Regions from separate parts of the Ruegeria sp. CE12 genome, predicted to be linked through region 2. Evidence: riboswitches for the same ligand, from Rfam matches in the RefSeq annotation. Region 2 holds a riboswitch; the other holds the start of a gene.
What was found. Region 2 has a riboswitch for cobalamin ahead of ACR0IO_RS05140 (DUF1636 family protein). Riboswitches for the same ligand answer to the same signal wherever they lie in the genome.
Positions count from the first base shown of each region.

Region 1: linked by a shared signal. The riboswitch ahead of ACR0IO_RS09050 ((2Fe-2S) ferredoxin domain-containing protein) and the one ahead of ACR0IO_RS05140 (DUF1636 family protein) in region 2 are both predicted to bind cobalamin.

Region 1 is NZ_JBQFRS010000003.1:75,862-83,287, forward strand. Features, by position in the region: gene ACR0IO_RS09035 (ABC transporter ATP-binding protein) at 1-310, opposite strand, end outside; gene ACR0IO_RS09040 (FecCD family ABC transporter permease) at 300-1,307, opposite strand; gene ACR0IO_RS09045 (ABC transporter substrate-binding protein) at 1,308-2,240, opposite strand; gene ACR0IO_RS09050 ((2Fe-2S) ferredoxin domain-containing protein) at 2,227-2,946, opposite strand; cobalamin riboswitch at 3,035-3,240, opposite strand; cobalamin riboswitch at 3,366-3,557, shown strand; gene nrdH (glutaredoxin-like protein NrdH) at 3,640-3,861, shown strand; gene nrdI (class Ib ribonucleoside-diphosphate reductase assembly flavoprotein NrdI) at 3,877-4,290, shown strand; gene nrdE (class 1b ribonucleoside-diphosphate reductase subunit alpha) at 4,272-6,395, shown strand; gene nrdF (class 1b ribonucleoside-diphosphate reductase subunit beta) at 6,407-7,378, shown strand; gene ACR0IO_RS09075 (pyrophosphohydrolase domain-containing protein) at 7,378-7,426, shown strand, end outside.
Region 2 is NZ_JBQFRS010000002.1:61,394-68,819, forward strand. Features, by position in the region: gene cobG (precorrin-3B synthase) at 1-1,134, opposite strand, end outside; gene cobN (cobaltochelatase subunit CobN) at 1,131-4,424, opposite strand; gene cobW (cobalamin biosynthesis protein CobW) at 4,428-5,483, opposite strand; gene ACR0IO_RS05140 (DUF1636 family protein) at 5,480-5,869, opposite strand; cobalamin riboswitch at 5,940-6,149, opposite strand; gene ACR0IO_RS05145 (LysR substrate-binding domain-containing protein) at 6,222-7,106, opposite strand; gene ACR0IO_RS05150 (NAD(P)-dependent oxidoreductase) at 7,223-7,426, shown strand, end outside.

The sequences.
Region 1 (7,426 bases), on a different contig from region 2:
CAATTTCAATGATATCCGATGGGGTCAACCCGGCCAGCAAACCAGAGCTTTGCACCAACGCACCGCATTTCCGCGCCCATTCGTGATAGGCATAGTCTTCAATATCGCGACCATCTGCAGCGATTTCACCTGCTGCAGGGCACTCAGCGCGGTAGATCGTACGAAGAACAGTGGTCTTACCCGCCCCGTTAGGACCAAGCAAACAATGCACCTCTCCTTTGGGGACGGCCAGAGAAACGCCCTGAACATATGGCCTGCCACCGACGTCAACCGACAGGTTGCGGATATCGAGTGCGGGATCAGACTGCACGGCGCAACCCTCTCAGTATCAGGATAAAAGGCGGTGCCGCAAACAGCGCCAGGAGCACACCAAGCGGCAGTTCCTCGGGCGCCAGCAGGGTTCTACATAGAAGGTCGACAGCAATCAAAACAATCGCCCCCAGCACCATCGACAGGGGTAGTAGAACCTTGTGCCGCGCACCAACCAACAGCCGCGCCATATGTGGCACAATCAGGCCGATAAAGCCGACGATACCGGCGACGGAAACCGCCAAACCGGTCAGCACAACCGTTGCCACGAATATCATGACACGCAGACGCCCTGTGCGAATTCCCAGTGCCTGAGCGCGCTCTTCCCCCAACAAGGTCGCGTCCAGAGCATTTGCGCGCATCAGGAACATGCCAGCAATCACCACAAGTGCCAGCGCAAGCAAGGGCAACTCTCGCCACTCTGTGCCCGCCGCCGTACCCATGAGCCAGCCCAGAGCGTTACGGGTAACATGTGGGTCCCCAATATATAGGAAAAAGGCCGTCACCGACTGGAACATCAGCGAGACTGCAACGCCCGCCAGTATAACAATCAGCGGATCAAGCTGACGCCCACGTTGCTGAGACAGTCCAAGCGTCATCAGAAACGCCAGCGCTGCACCTGAAAACGCGATCAGGGGGACACCGACGGTTTCGGTCACTTCGGACGGCAACCAGATGATCGCCGCGACCGCTGCCGCAGAAGCACCGGATGACAGACCCATCAGATAGGGGTCTGCCATCGGGTTGCGCAGGGCCGTTTGCATCAAAGCGCCAGCAAGGGCGAGCCCGGCCCCGATCAGTCCAACTGCCAATACGCGCGGGATGCGCCACTGCCACACAATCAGGGACAGCCCCCGCGGGGCATCCTCATTGCGCATCAGAATGGCTACACGATCCGACCAGCTTATGTCGGCTGTCCCCCACAGAATGCCCGCAATGGCGACAAGCACCATTACGACCATAGCCGTGGGAAACAGGACCAGGAACCGGGATTGCATTTACTCGAGTTCCGCCAGTTGGGCGTTCAGGTTCTCAACACCATCGGCAAAACGCATCCCGAGAAGGGTTTCAGAGAACGGAACTGTGACGAAGCGACCCTCTTTAACAGCGGTCAATTCGGACAAGACCGGATCGCTTTCCATATAAGCACGCTTTTCGTCCGCCGAAGACCAGCCCGCGTCGATCAGCAGGATCACATCGGGGTCTGCCTCGACCACGCGTTCCCATGCCAGATCGACCCATGTGCCTTCGACATCGTCACTGATGCTTTTCAGCCCGGCGGTTCTTGCGACCAAAGCAGGCCCTCCGCAGCAACCGATCGAGTAAGGTGTCTCATCGCCACTGTCGTAGATAAACGCCGTACGGCCAGCCCCTTCCGGGTCAGTCTGAACCGCCTCGATACGCACACGGGTCTCAGCGATCAGCTTGCCCGCGCGATCTTCAACATCGAAAATCTGCCCGATCTTTTCGATGTCGTTCAGGATCGGTTCGATGGTCAAAGGTACATCCTTCGGATGCGCTTCCTTGCAGGATGCGTCAACCAGGTAGGTACCGATTGCCAGATCATGCCATTTCTGCGCTGATCCAAGATTGTCTTCGGAAAATGCGGACCCAAAACCCGCGAACAGAAAATCCGGCTCATTGGCCAGTACCACCTCTCCAGCCGGGTATTTCTCGGCCAGGACCGGGACGGACTCAAACGCCGCTTTCCACTGGGCTGGCATTTCATCGTCCAGATAAGCGGTACCAACCATCGAACCTTCAAGCCCAAGCGCCAGCATCACTTCGGTCGCTTGCTGGTTCAGGGTAATCGCCCGTGTTGGCGCCTTGTCGAAGGTGTAATCGATCCCGCAGCTTTGTACGGTGACCGGATCGGCCTGGGCTGTAGCCGCGACAAATCCAAGCGGCATGATGAATTTAAGCAGGTTCATGGGTATCTCCTGTTTGATGAATAAGCAGTGATCGAGGAGTGGTTCCGGCGCAAAGCGCCTGAGAAACAAAGGTCCGGATGTCGTCCAGGCTCTCCACGCGATACCAATCGCCGTGTGGATAGTGGACGATCACTGGCCCGGCATTACTGGGAAACAGGCAGCCGGTTGTGGTCACCAGACATTCAGAACTTTTACCTGCATGGCCGATTTCTTTTTTGAGCGCATCCACCAGATTGGGGGCGTCTTTCAGGTGACATCGCGGGCCTGCACAAACGAGTAGATGGTGGCGAAAGGCAGGAGGGCTGTCCCACCCTTTGCCGAGCTCACCGGAAGGTTTCGGCCTAATCGGTTTCAGCAGAACATCTGCATTTGCGGCAGCCCGAATGACGTCTGAATCCATTTGCAGCGGTTTGGCGAAGAACAGCTTGGGTGTGTTTTTTGTCCGCCTGTGCAACCAGCTTGCTGCCGCATTTGGCAACCAGTTTTCGAGGCTCTGGGAAAACGGCAAGCCAATTGGACGCAACTCGATGCGCTTGGCTCCCTGCTCCGTGAGATCATCTAGAGCATGCCAAAGCCCATCACCGGATGCCTCCAACCTGACAGCGCGGGCTTCTGTAGGCGCGGCCTCAATCAGAGCGTTTGCAAGGTGGCAGAACCGGGATTGGCTGACGTAATTTGCCGAAATCAAATAGATAAATGCGTCCATCTCTGCCCCGAAACAGGAGGCAGGTCGGCACAATGCACTGGCCCGAAGATATCCATCATCTCATCCTCCTCGGGCCCTCCGCCCGGTTGGTTACATCCAGATGATGGCAGGTCTCCTGACTTGCGGATCAAAGCTTGCCGTCCCTTCCCGGATCTTGGGCGATCCAGTGGCTCTGACGGGTTGCTCACCGCTTACAGTTGCGGGGGCAGTTTCGGATTTGGACAAACGTCCGCACCGAATTCCCTTTTATCCTTGCGGCAATCACCTCAAGGAACCATCACGGCGAAAAAACACAAGCAAAGTTGATTCGACAAGAGTACGTGCTTGCTGATCGCTGGTATTTTGCCAGAACCTGCACGAGCGGACAAAGAAGTTCGCCACACTTCACTCTATATATTGACAACTTGCCCTGGTGAAACCCAATATAGTGTTGCTTCGGTTCTTTCGATTCCTGTCGAAAGCTAAGAGGGAAACCGGTGAAAAACCGGCGCTGCCCCCGCAACTGTGAGCGGAGAGTTCGGCTGAACACGCCACTGAAAGCACGCTTTTGGGAAGGCCAGACCGAACGATGATCCGCGAGCCAGGAGACCTGCCGCAAGCTCGAATGATAACCACGAACGGAGGGTTCGGGGGCGTTTGACGGGCCTGTTTGCCCATGGCGTCCTCGGCTTTGATTAAAAGGACAGAGGATAAATGAGCATTACCGTATATTCCAAACCCGCCTGCGTACAATGCACCGCGACCACCCGAGCGCTGGATGCAAAAGGCATCAATTATGATGTCGTGGACCTGACGCAGGACGACAGCGCCATGACCCATGTGACCGAGCTGGGCTATCGCCAGGCACCAGTCGTTGTGGCCGGCAGTGACCACTGGTCGGGCTTTCGCCCGGACATGATCGCCCAACTGGTTTGATCTATGACTGCGCCGATCCCGGCGCTGGTCTATTTCTCATCGAAATCCGGAAACACCCACCGCTTTATCTCGCGGCTGGGCCTGACCTCTTTCCGCATTCCAACTGGGATGGACCCGCTGCCGGACCCTGAAGATCCTTATGTTCTGATCTGCCCGACCTATTCCGACGGCGAAGGACGCGGGGCGGTTCCGAAACAGGTGATCCGCTTTTTGAACGACCCGGCCCGCCGCGCCGGGATCATCGGGGTGATCGGTACAGGCAACCGTAACTTTGGTGCGACATACGCCTTGGCTGGTCGCATCATCGCCCAGAAATGCAAAGTGCCGCTGCTGTATTCGTTCGAGCTGGCGGGCACTGACACAGACATCGCCCGCGTCCGCGCAGGGCTGGAAAAATTAGGGAGACACCAATGCTCGACAGCAGCGTAAACGAGCAGGACTATCACGCGCTGAACGCGATGCTGAACCTCTATGATGGTGAGGGGAAGATCCGCTTTGACGCGGACCGCATGGCCGCGCGGCAGTATTTCCTGCAGCACGTGAACCAGAATACCGTGTTCTTCCATTCGCTGGACGAAAAGCTGGGATACCTGGTGTCCGAAGGCTACTATGAAGAGGCCGTGCTGGACCAGTATTCCAAGAACTTCATGCGCAAGATCTGGGATGCGGCCTATGCCAAGAAGTTCCGTTTCCCGACCTTTCTGGGCGCGTTCAAGTATTACACTTCGTACACGCTGAAAACCCGAGATGGGCAGCGCTATCTTGAACGCTACGAAGACCGCGTCGTCATGACCGCTCTGGCGCTGGCGCGCGGAGATGAGGCGCTGGCCATGTCTTTCATGGAAGAGATCCTCGAAGGCCGCTTCCAACCTGCCACACCGACTTTCCTGAACGCAGGCAAAGCCTCACGTGGTGAGCTGATTTCATGCTTCCTGCTGCGGCTTGAGGACAACATGGAGAGCATCGGTCGCGGCATCAACTCGGCCCTGCAACTGTCCAAGCGCGGCGGAGGTGTTGCGCTGCTGCTGACAAACATTCGCGAACATGGCGCGCCGATTAAGGGCATTGAAAACCAGTCCTCGGGCGTAATACCGGTGATGAAACTTCTGGAAGATAGTTTCTCCTACGCCAACCAGCTGGGCGCGCGTCAGGGCGCTGGGGCCGTCTATCTGAACGCGCATCACCCGGACATCATGCGCTTCCTCGACACCAAGCGCGAAAACGCGGACGAGAAAATCCGCATCAAGACGCTGAGCCTTGGCGTGGTGATCCCTGACATCACTTTCGAACTGGCGAAGAAGAACGCCGATATGTACCTGTTCTCGCCCCATGACGTGGAAAAGGTCTATGGCGTGCCGCTCTCGGAAATCTCGGTGACCGAGAAGTATCACGAGATGGTCGATGACAAGCGAATCCGTAAATCCAAAGTCAACGCGCGGGAATTCTTCCAGACCATTGCTGAGATTCAGTTCGAATCCGGTTACCCCTACGTGATGTTCGAAGACACGGTGAACCGGATGAACCCTATCGCGGGCCGGATCAACATGTCGAACCTGTGCTCAGAGATTCTGCAGGTCAATGAGGCGTCCGAGTTCAACGATGACCTCAGCTACTCCTATCTGGGGACGGATATCTCGTGCAATCTCGGTTCGCTGAACATCGCCAAAGCGATGGATGGCGGCGATCTGGGTCGTACCGTCGGAGCCGCGATCCGGGCGCTGACGGCGGTGTCCGAGATGTCGGCAATTGACTCGGTACCGTCTGTGCGCCGTGGCAACGATGAAAGCCACGCGATTGGTCTGGGTCAGATGAACCTGCACGGATTTCTAGCGCGCGAACATATCCACTATGGCTCGCCCGAAGGTGTTGAATTCACATCCGTTTATTTTGCCACCGTGGCCTATCACGCCATTCGCACCTCCTGCGATCTGGCGCAGGAGCGCAAGACATCGTTCAAGGGGTTCGAGGACTCTGACTATGCCTCAGGCACCTTCTTCGACAAATACACCACCCGCGACTGGCTGCCTGAAAGTGATCGGGTGAAGGCGTTGTTTGACGGCATGACCCTACCCACGCGTGATGACTGGGTGGCGCTGAAGGCTGATGTGATGAAGCATGGCCTCTATAACCGCAACCTTCAGGCGGTGCCGCCGACCGGGTCGATCAGCTATATCAACAACTCGACCTCTTCGATTCACCCGATCGTGTCCAAGATCGAAATCCGCAAAGAGGGCAAGATCGGCCGCGTCTACTACCCAGCTGCGTTCATGAACAATGACAACCTCGAATACTACCGCGATGCCTATGAGATCGGCCCCGAAGCGTTGATCGACACTTATGCGGCGGCGACCGAACATGTGGATCAGGGCCTGTCGCTGACCCTGTTCTTCCCGGCCGAGGCCACGACCCGCGATATCAACCGCGCTCAGATCTACGCATGGAAGAAAGGCATCAAAACCATCTACTACGTGCGTCTGCGCCAGGAGGCCCTTGAAGGGACCGAGGTGCAGGGCTGCGTATCCTGCTCGTTGTAAGGGGAAACGATATGAAAGATATGATCCAAACCAATATCCCCCGCGCCATCAACTGGAACCGGCTCGAGGATGACAAGGACCTTGAGGTCTGGAACCGTCTAACGGTGAATTTCTGGCTGCCCGAGAAGGTGCCTCTGTCCAACGATATCCAAAGCTGGGCCACCCTGACCGACCACGAAAAGCAACTGACTATTCGTGTCTTCACCGGCCTGACCCTGCTGGACACGATCCAGAACACGGTCGGCGCCCCTGCCCTGATGCCCGATGCCGTCACTCCGCATGAAGAGGCCGTACTGACCAACATCGCCTTCATGGAGGCGGTGCATGCGCGAAGCTATTCTTCGATCTTCTCAACGCTCTGTTCGACCAAGGAAATCGACGAGGCGTTCCGCTGGTCCGAAGAAAACCCGCATCTGCAGGCCAAGGCCGAGGCGATCCTGAACACCTACGCGCCCGGAAACGATCCTTTGAAACGCAAGATCGCGTCGGTGTTTCTGGAAAGCTTCCTGTTTTACTCCGGCTTCTACCTTCCAATGTATTGGTCCAGCCGTGCAAAGCTGACCAACACCGCCGACCTGATCCGGCTGATTATCCGGGATGAGGCGGTCCATGGTTATTACATCGGGTATAAGTTCCAGCGCGGGTATGAGAAGCTGTCCGAGGTGGAACAGCAGGAGCTGAAGGACTATGCCTTTGGTCTGATGTTCGAACTCTACGGCATCGAAAACCAGTACACCGAAGAGCTGTATGACGAGATCGGCCTGACCGAGGATGTGAAAGTGTTCCTGCATTACAATGCCAACAAGGCGTTGCAGAACCTGGGTTTCGAAGCCCTGTTCCCGCCCGAAGTCTCCGAAGTGAACCCGGCCATTCTGGCGGCACTTAGCCCCGACAGTGAAAACCACGACTTCTTTTCGGGCTCAGGCTCGTCTTATGTCATTGGCAAGGCTGTCGCCACTGAAGACGAGGATTGGGACTTCTGATGCCGAAAGACACGTTAGCAATCGTAAAGGAATGGCACGAGGCGTTCG
Region 2 (7,426 bases):
CAGGTCCATGGTCATAAGTGTTTCGGGGGTTAGCCCGCGCTGGATGGGCTCATCCCCCGCGCGGCCCTGTTTGACAAGATCAAATCGTCCTGCGCTACCAACCAGTGTGATATCCGCAGGTCCCATACGGGCACATCCTTTCGTGCAGCCCGAGACATGCAGGCTGCCGCTGACACGCTGCGCCAGCTCGCGTGCGATGCCTCTGGTCTCAACTTCCGCCTGTGGGCAGAGTGGCGCGCCGGGGCAGGCGTCGGTAGTCATCAGCGGGTCAGTGCCGTCTGTAACGAAATCGGGTGCAGATATCGCGGCCCCATCTTCCAGCAGGAACATACGCCAAGGTGTAACGCGCATGGCTACCGCACCAGATTTGCCGATCAGATCAGACAGCTGTTTCGCGGGCAATTGGCCGAACGGCGCGCCATAGACGGGGCCAAGTAGATATGTGCCTGGCTCTAACGGCTCACCAATTGCGCAAGGGTGATCACCAAGCCACTCAGTCGGCAGCTGCCGGGATGAGATCAGGCGTTCCATGCGGCGGGTTTCGGGAGTGAAATGCGCCGAGAACCACACAGCGAGTTCGATCAATCGGTCTATTGCCTCAGCCTCGGTCACGGAACGGCCCGTTTCGCAACCGTCAGCGCGCAGGATCAATCCAGCCTCTCCAAGCTCCAGTCGAATATCAGCCGAATCTCCGGCCAGCTGTCGCTTGGGCCCTGTATCGATGGCAAAGCCGAACTTTGCGGGCAGGGCGGGGAGTTCTCCCAGCCTTTCGATCAATTCGTGTGCCAATCGAGCGGTCAGATCTTCGGCTTGATAGAGCGGCGAGACCAGAATGTTGCGCCGCACTTCAATTCCCGGCTCAGCATCCAGCAGGTCCAGCGCTGCCAGCTCGGCCAACAGTGATCGATGATCCGCCTCGGCGACGCCCCTAAGTTGCAGGTTGGCGCGGTTAGTCAGGTCGATGGTGCCATTGCCGAACCGCTCTGCCAATTCACAAAGCCCCAGCGTTTGAGCTGCACTAAGCCGCGCCAGCCGGGGACGCACCCGCACCACCAGCCCGTCACCTGACATCATCGGTCGGTGTGCGCCGGGGCACCAACCCTGGACTACAGGTTTTGGGGAGCGGGCACTCATCCCAGCCCCTCCAGATCAGCGCGGATTGAGTTCCGCCGCGTATTCCAAAGCCCGGCCTCCAGCAGCGCACGGAACCGATCCTGCATGGCCTGATGCGCCTGAGGGTTGGCCTCTTGCAGGAAGGCATCGACCTCTGCGTCGCCAAGAGTGGCGTCGTGGTACAGGTCGAACAGATGCGGCGCGACTGTGCCGGAAAGATGCGCGAACGAGGCCATGTGATCCAGCGTGGCCGCTATCTCGGCCGCACCACGGAACCCGTGCCTTTGCATACCGCCTATCCAGGCGGGATTTGCTGCACGGGCATGGACCACACGGCTGATTTCCTCGGGCAGAGTACGCGCACGTGGATTTTCGGGGTTGGTATTGTCCAGATGATACAGCTGCGCAGTGCCACCAGTGATCTGCTTGGCAGCGGCAAACCCGGCCTCATGGGTGGCATAGTCATTGGCCAACAGAAGGTCGGTTTCAGTCAAGTCTTGCAGGTGGACGAAACTGTCGGCGTTGGCGACCCGCTGGGTAATTCCGTCCTTGTCCTGTGCGATATGCTCGCCTTCCAGCGCGAATGAACTGGCGTCCAGCCAGGCCTGCCCGGCCTGTTCGCGCGCCTCATCGGTGTAGGTTTCGGACAGATGAGTCATGTTCAGGCCATAGCTGCCCGGCGCCGGGCCATAGACGCGGGCTGCCGGAACCTGCCCCGCATAGGGGTTCCAGTCGGGCGCTTCGTCACGTTCGCACAAAGCGCGAACGGCCTGACCATAAAGCGCCGAGAGCGTTGGGAACACGTCACGGAACAGGCCCGATACACGCAGAGTGACATCCAAACGCGGGCGGCTGAGGTCGGTAATCGGCAGCACCTCGATGCCGGAAACCCGCTCAGACCCCTTGTCCCAGACCGGTTTCACGCCCAACAGGTGCAAAGCCATGGCGAATTCCTCGCCAGCTGTGCGCATCGTGGCAGAACCCCACAGGTCGACGATCAACCCTTTGGGATAATCGCCTTCTTCCTGCAGATGCCGGCGCACCAGTTCCTCGGCCAGTTTCACGCCTTGGGTGTATGCGGCACGGGTCGGAACCGAACGCGGGTCAGTTGTGTATAGGTTCCGCCCAGTGGGCAGCACATCCGAGCGTCCGCGATAGGGTGAGCCCGACGGTCCGGCCTCGATCCGTTTCCCGGCCAGTGCATCGATCAGGGCACTGCGTTCGGCGTGGGCTGAGGGGGCAGGGTCAAAATTGCTCGCCACCTCAGGTACCCGGCCAAAGATGTGCAAACCGTCGCCAAACTGGCTTTCCTTGATGTCGCAGACAAAACGGTCGATGCGGGTGATTGCCTCGGCAGTGCAGGTGGCTTGATCGAGGCCCAGGTCACTTTCAAGTCCGATGGTTTGCGCTTCGTCGCGGATATCTTCCTGCAAGCGGTCGCGACGTTTGGGGTCTAGCCCGTCTGCGTTCGAGAACTCATCCAGCAGCGATTCAAGCCGAACCATCCGATCCGGCGTGCCGCTTTCCTTCATCGGAGGCGGGATATGACCCAGCGTGACAGCCCCGATGCGGCGCTTGGCCTGCGCGGCCTCGCCGGGGTCATTGACGATGAACGGGTAGATCACCGGCAGATCGCGGATCAAAACCTCGGGCCAGCATTTGTCGGACAAGGCGACCGATTTGCCCGGCAGCCATTCAAGCGTGCCATGTGCACCGATATGGATGAGCGCATCGGCACCAAGGCTTTTGCGCAGCCACAGATAGAACGCGACATAGCTGTGGCGCGGGGTGCGCGACAAGTCATGGTAATCGTCATCGCGCAATTCAGGCGTGCCGCGTTCGGGTTGAAGCGCGACCAGCGCTTTGCCTCGGCGCACTGCAGTGAAGTGAAACGCGCCTTCGGTGAATACCGGGTCATCTTCAGGGTTGCCCCAGACGGTTTTCAGATCTGAACGTAATTGCTCGGGCAACTGGGCAAGTGCGGTGAGGTAATCCTGCAGCGGCCACGAAATGCGGGCGTCCAGCAGAGTTTCGGCAATCGGCTCTGCGGGTGCAGTGTCATAGCCTTCATCCTGCAAATCGGCCAGCATCGCCTCGGCCGAGGCCAGTGCATCAAGGCCCACCGCATGGGCCATCTGCCAGTCCTTGCCGGGATAGGTGGACAGCACCAGAGCGGGCACTTGATCTGCTTTGGGCCGGTCATTCAGGTTCAACCAACCAGTTACACGGTCGATGATCGCTTCGATCCGTTCAGGTTCAGCCCGATGGGCAAAGCGAGAATACTCAAGGTGCGGGTCGTGTTTGCCGGGCTCTTTGAAAGAGGCGATACCGGCCGAGATACGTCCATCCACTTCGGGCAATACCACGTGCATGGCGAGGTCGGCAGGCGAAAGACCGCGTTCCGCCTCAGCCCATGCTTTGCGGCGCGAGGTCGCCAGAGCAACCTGAAACACTGGCACATTAGCAGCGTCCAAGGGAGATGTCCCCGACGCGCCTTTGCCCGAGAATGAAGTGGCATTGATGATTGCGGATGGGTTCAGGGCAACAACCTGTTCACGCAGCCAATCGGCGGCTGCGGGCGCTTTCAAAGATGGCGCGAACAGCCCAACCGCGTCCAGACCACGGTCTCGTAAGCTGCGGATCAAGGCTGCGATCGGCGCAGTGTCCGCCGAGGTCAGATAGGCCCGATAGAAGCTCACAAGGATGCGCTTCGCCCCGCCCGAGAAGGCCTTGTTTACCGGGATAACGCCGCGATCGGGGCACCAAGCTCCGCATTCTGGCAGGGTTTTTGCACCCATCACCGGCCCGGCATAAAGCCCCGCGGCCAGTGCCATCTGGGCCAGCGCAGCTTGCGCGGCCACTTCTCCACCGGTGTCACACAGATGCGCGAGTCGGCGCAGCGTCGAAACTGGTAGCGTTGAATAGTCGTCCAACCGCGTATCTTCACGCCCGTCAGCAGGCAACACAGCCAGCGCGATGCCTTTGGATTGTACCAGCGCCAGAACTTGCTGCAACCCGTAGGACCAATACGGCACGCCGCCGATCAATCGGATCAGGATGCCCTTCGCGCCCTCCAGCGTCTGTTCAACATAGGTATCAACTGACAAGGGGTGTTTCAGTGCGGTCAGGTTGGCCAGCCGCATCGTCGGCATCCGCCCCTCGGCACCGCCACCGCGATGCCAGCCTGCCGCGAAAGCGCCAAGGTCGCTGTCCGAGAAGGACAGCACCACCAGATCCGCTGGGCTCTGGCCCAGATCGGTCGGGGTTTCGGTTTCTTCTAACCCGTGGCTTTCGCGGAAGACGACATGCATAGCTTACTCGGCAGCCTCGGCTACACCTACGAGGATATCGCGGATCGCAGCCTCTTTGATGTCGTCATGCTCGGCAATCACGACCAGACGCGAGCGGCGCTCCTCGCCGGGTTCCCATGGTCGGTCGTATTGGTGACGCACACGCGCACCTACAGCCTGCACCAGCAGACGCATCGGTTTGCCCTGAACGGCAGCATAGCCTTTGACACGCAGGATGTTCAGCTCGTTCGCTAGACGTTCGATATTGGCGACCAGTTGAACCGGGTCGGTCTGTTCTGGCAACTCGACAATGATGCTTTCGAAATCGTCATGCTCGTGGTCGTGATGGCCGTCGTGATGCGACGGGCGAGCCTCCATGTCATCTTCGGCTGCGGCTTCAAGACCCAGCACGACTCGCACGTCGACAGCACCTTCGGCAACTTCGACGACGGGGAGGGGACGCGGAGCTTCGGCGGCGATGATTTCTTTGGCCTTCGCCACACCTTCGCGGCCAGCCAGATCGGGCTTGGTCAGCAGGACGATATCCGCGCAGGAAATCTGATCCTCAAACACCTCAGACAGCGGCGTTTCGTGGTCGATCGAGTCATCGGCTAGGCGCTGGGCGTCCACCGCCTCAACGTTCGGAGCAAACCGACCGGCCGCGACGGCCTCGGCATCGGCCAGAGCGATCACGCCGTCGACGGTGATTTTCGAGCGAATATCGGGCCAGTCGAACGCTTTCAGCAGCGGCTTGGGCAGGGCGAGGCCGGAGGTTTCGATCAGGATGTGATCGGGGCGCGGTTCCAGCGCCATCAGCGCCTGGATGGTGGGGATGAAATCATCGGCCACGGTGCAGCAGATGCAGCCATTGGCCAGTTCCATGATGTTTTCCGCCGGGCAATCGGGAATGGCGCAGGATTTCAGGATGTCGCCATCGACGCCAACGTCACCGAATTCATTGACAACAACGGCCAGACGTTTGCCCTGCGGGTTCTGCATCAGGTGCTTGACCAGTGTGGTTTTGCCCGAGCCCAGAAAGCCGGTGATTACAGTAACGGGAAGTTTTTCGAGGTTGCTCATTTCAGGGCTCCAATCGGGGGAATGCGGGCCGCACAGTTTTTGCGGAAATGTTCAGGGCGCTCACGCCATTTCACAAGGCCGTCTTCGGTGGCGAGATATTTGGTGACGCCTTCGACGATGGTCTCGACGTGGTCGGTTTCGTTGAGGTTCTCATACACAAAGGTCCAGCGGGATGGTCCGCCACGCAGTACGATCGAACACCCCTGATCGCAGTTCGAAAGGCATTCAACGGCCTTAAGATCAATGCCATCTGGCAGCTCGGCCTCGGTCAGCGCTTTATGCAATAATGTGCCGGGGCGCTGGTCATCTTCCTCGACAGGAAGGCCACGCCGGCAGGTGGTGCAGACCAGCAGTTCAACTGGTGTCGTCTCGGTCACGTCTCTCATCCCCCCTTCACGGTTTTCGGGGGACGGGGTATGCGCGGGCCTTGGCCCGACACCGGAACACCCCGTCCGGTCTGGTCTTCGGGCGTTGGCAGGTCTCCCGGCTTGCGGATGTCAGAGGTATCCTCTGGCAGGTGTCCTGCCTTCCCGGCCTGCAGGCCAGTGGCTTTGGGCACCTTCTCCGGTCACGGTCGCGGGGGCGGCTGCATTTGACGGCATTCCATACCGCTGATGCATTCCCTTTTCATCTGCTTGCACAGACACCAACGAAAGGGACATGCGGCAAGCAAAGGGGCGTTGTCAAGCGAATGGAGGCGCTCTCAGATCACCGGGATGGAAAAGCGACTTGCAGTGGTCAGTCAGCGGCATCCGCTTTGATCCGTTCTTGCAACCAGGTCTCAAAGAGGCGGGCAGAGGCCGTCGGGCGGGGCGCGCCATCTGAGCGGATCAGGTAATGGGACTGAGCAAAGGGAATCGGTGGTCCGGCGATCTGCAAGGGCGCACCCTGCGCAATCGCATTCCGGGCAAAGCGTTCAAGGATTGTGGCGTAGCCTGCCCCCGCCATCACAAGTTGCAACGCGGTGACCGTGGTATCTGCCGAATACTGAGACTGAAGTTCAGGCTGGTGAATGCCATGTGCCTCAAAGTATCGCGCCCAGTTGTCTTCATACCCAAGGATATGGATCAGAGGACTTTCACGGAACTCTGCCTTGCTTGGCGCTGTGGTGCCGGATCTGCAAACCGGAACAAGGCATTCATCCGAAAGCTTCTCTGCCCTGAGCCCCGGCCAGTCGCCATAGCCCAGCCGAATATCGATATCCACATCGCTAGAACCCATGGTGTCATTCCAGATGTGAGTCACCAATCGCACAGGGATATCGGGATGTTGGCTGGTGAATTCAGGTAGTTCGGCAGCCAGCCAATAAGTCATGGTTGAAATTGCCGCGCGAATGGTCAGCGTCTGCTGAGACGCTGGGCCAAACAAACTGTTGGTCGAAAGGGTTATGTCAGACAGAGCGCGCCGAACGGTCAAAGCATAGGATTGGCCAAGCTCGGTCAATTCCAGTCGTCTTGCCTGTCGAGTGAAAAGAGGTTGGCCCAACTCGGCTTCCAATGAGCGGATATGCAGGGATACCGCGGTTTGTGTCAGACCCAGTTCTTGCGCGGTTGCGGTGAAATTCAGATGCCGAGCGGCAGCTTCGAAACTACGCAGCCAGGAAGGGTTTGGTAAACGATCCATTTATCACCAAAAATTTTTGCCCATAAGATCGATTATTATTCGTTTCATTTGTGGGTTATCAAGGTGAATACTCCGCGTGAAAACGGTTCGGGCATAGCCCACAGGGAGGATTCGCAATGAAGGTTGGATTTATCGGTCTGGGGAATGTGGGGGGTAAGCTCTCGGGTTCGTTGCTGCGTAACGGGGTTGATTTGACAGTTCATGATCTGAACCCGGATCTGGTTGCTGAATTTGTTGCGCAGGGTGCCAAGGCTGCTGAAGGTCCGGCGCAACTGATGCGGGATTGTGATGCGGTTATCACCTGCTTGCCATCCCCTGCG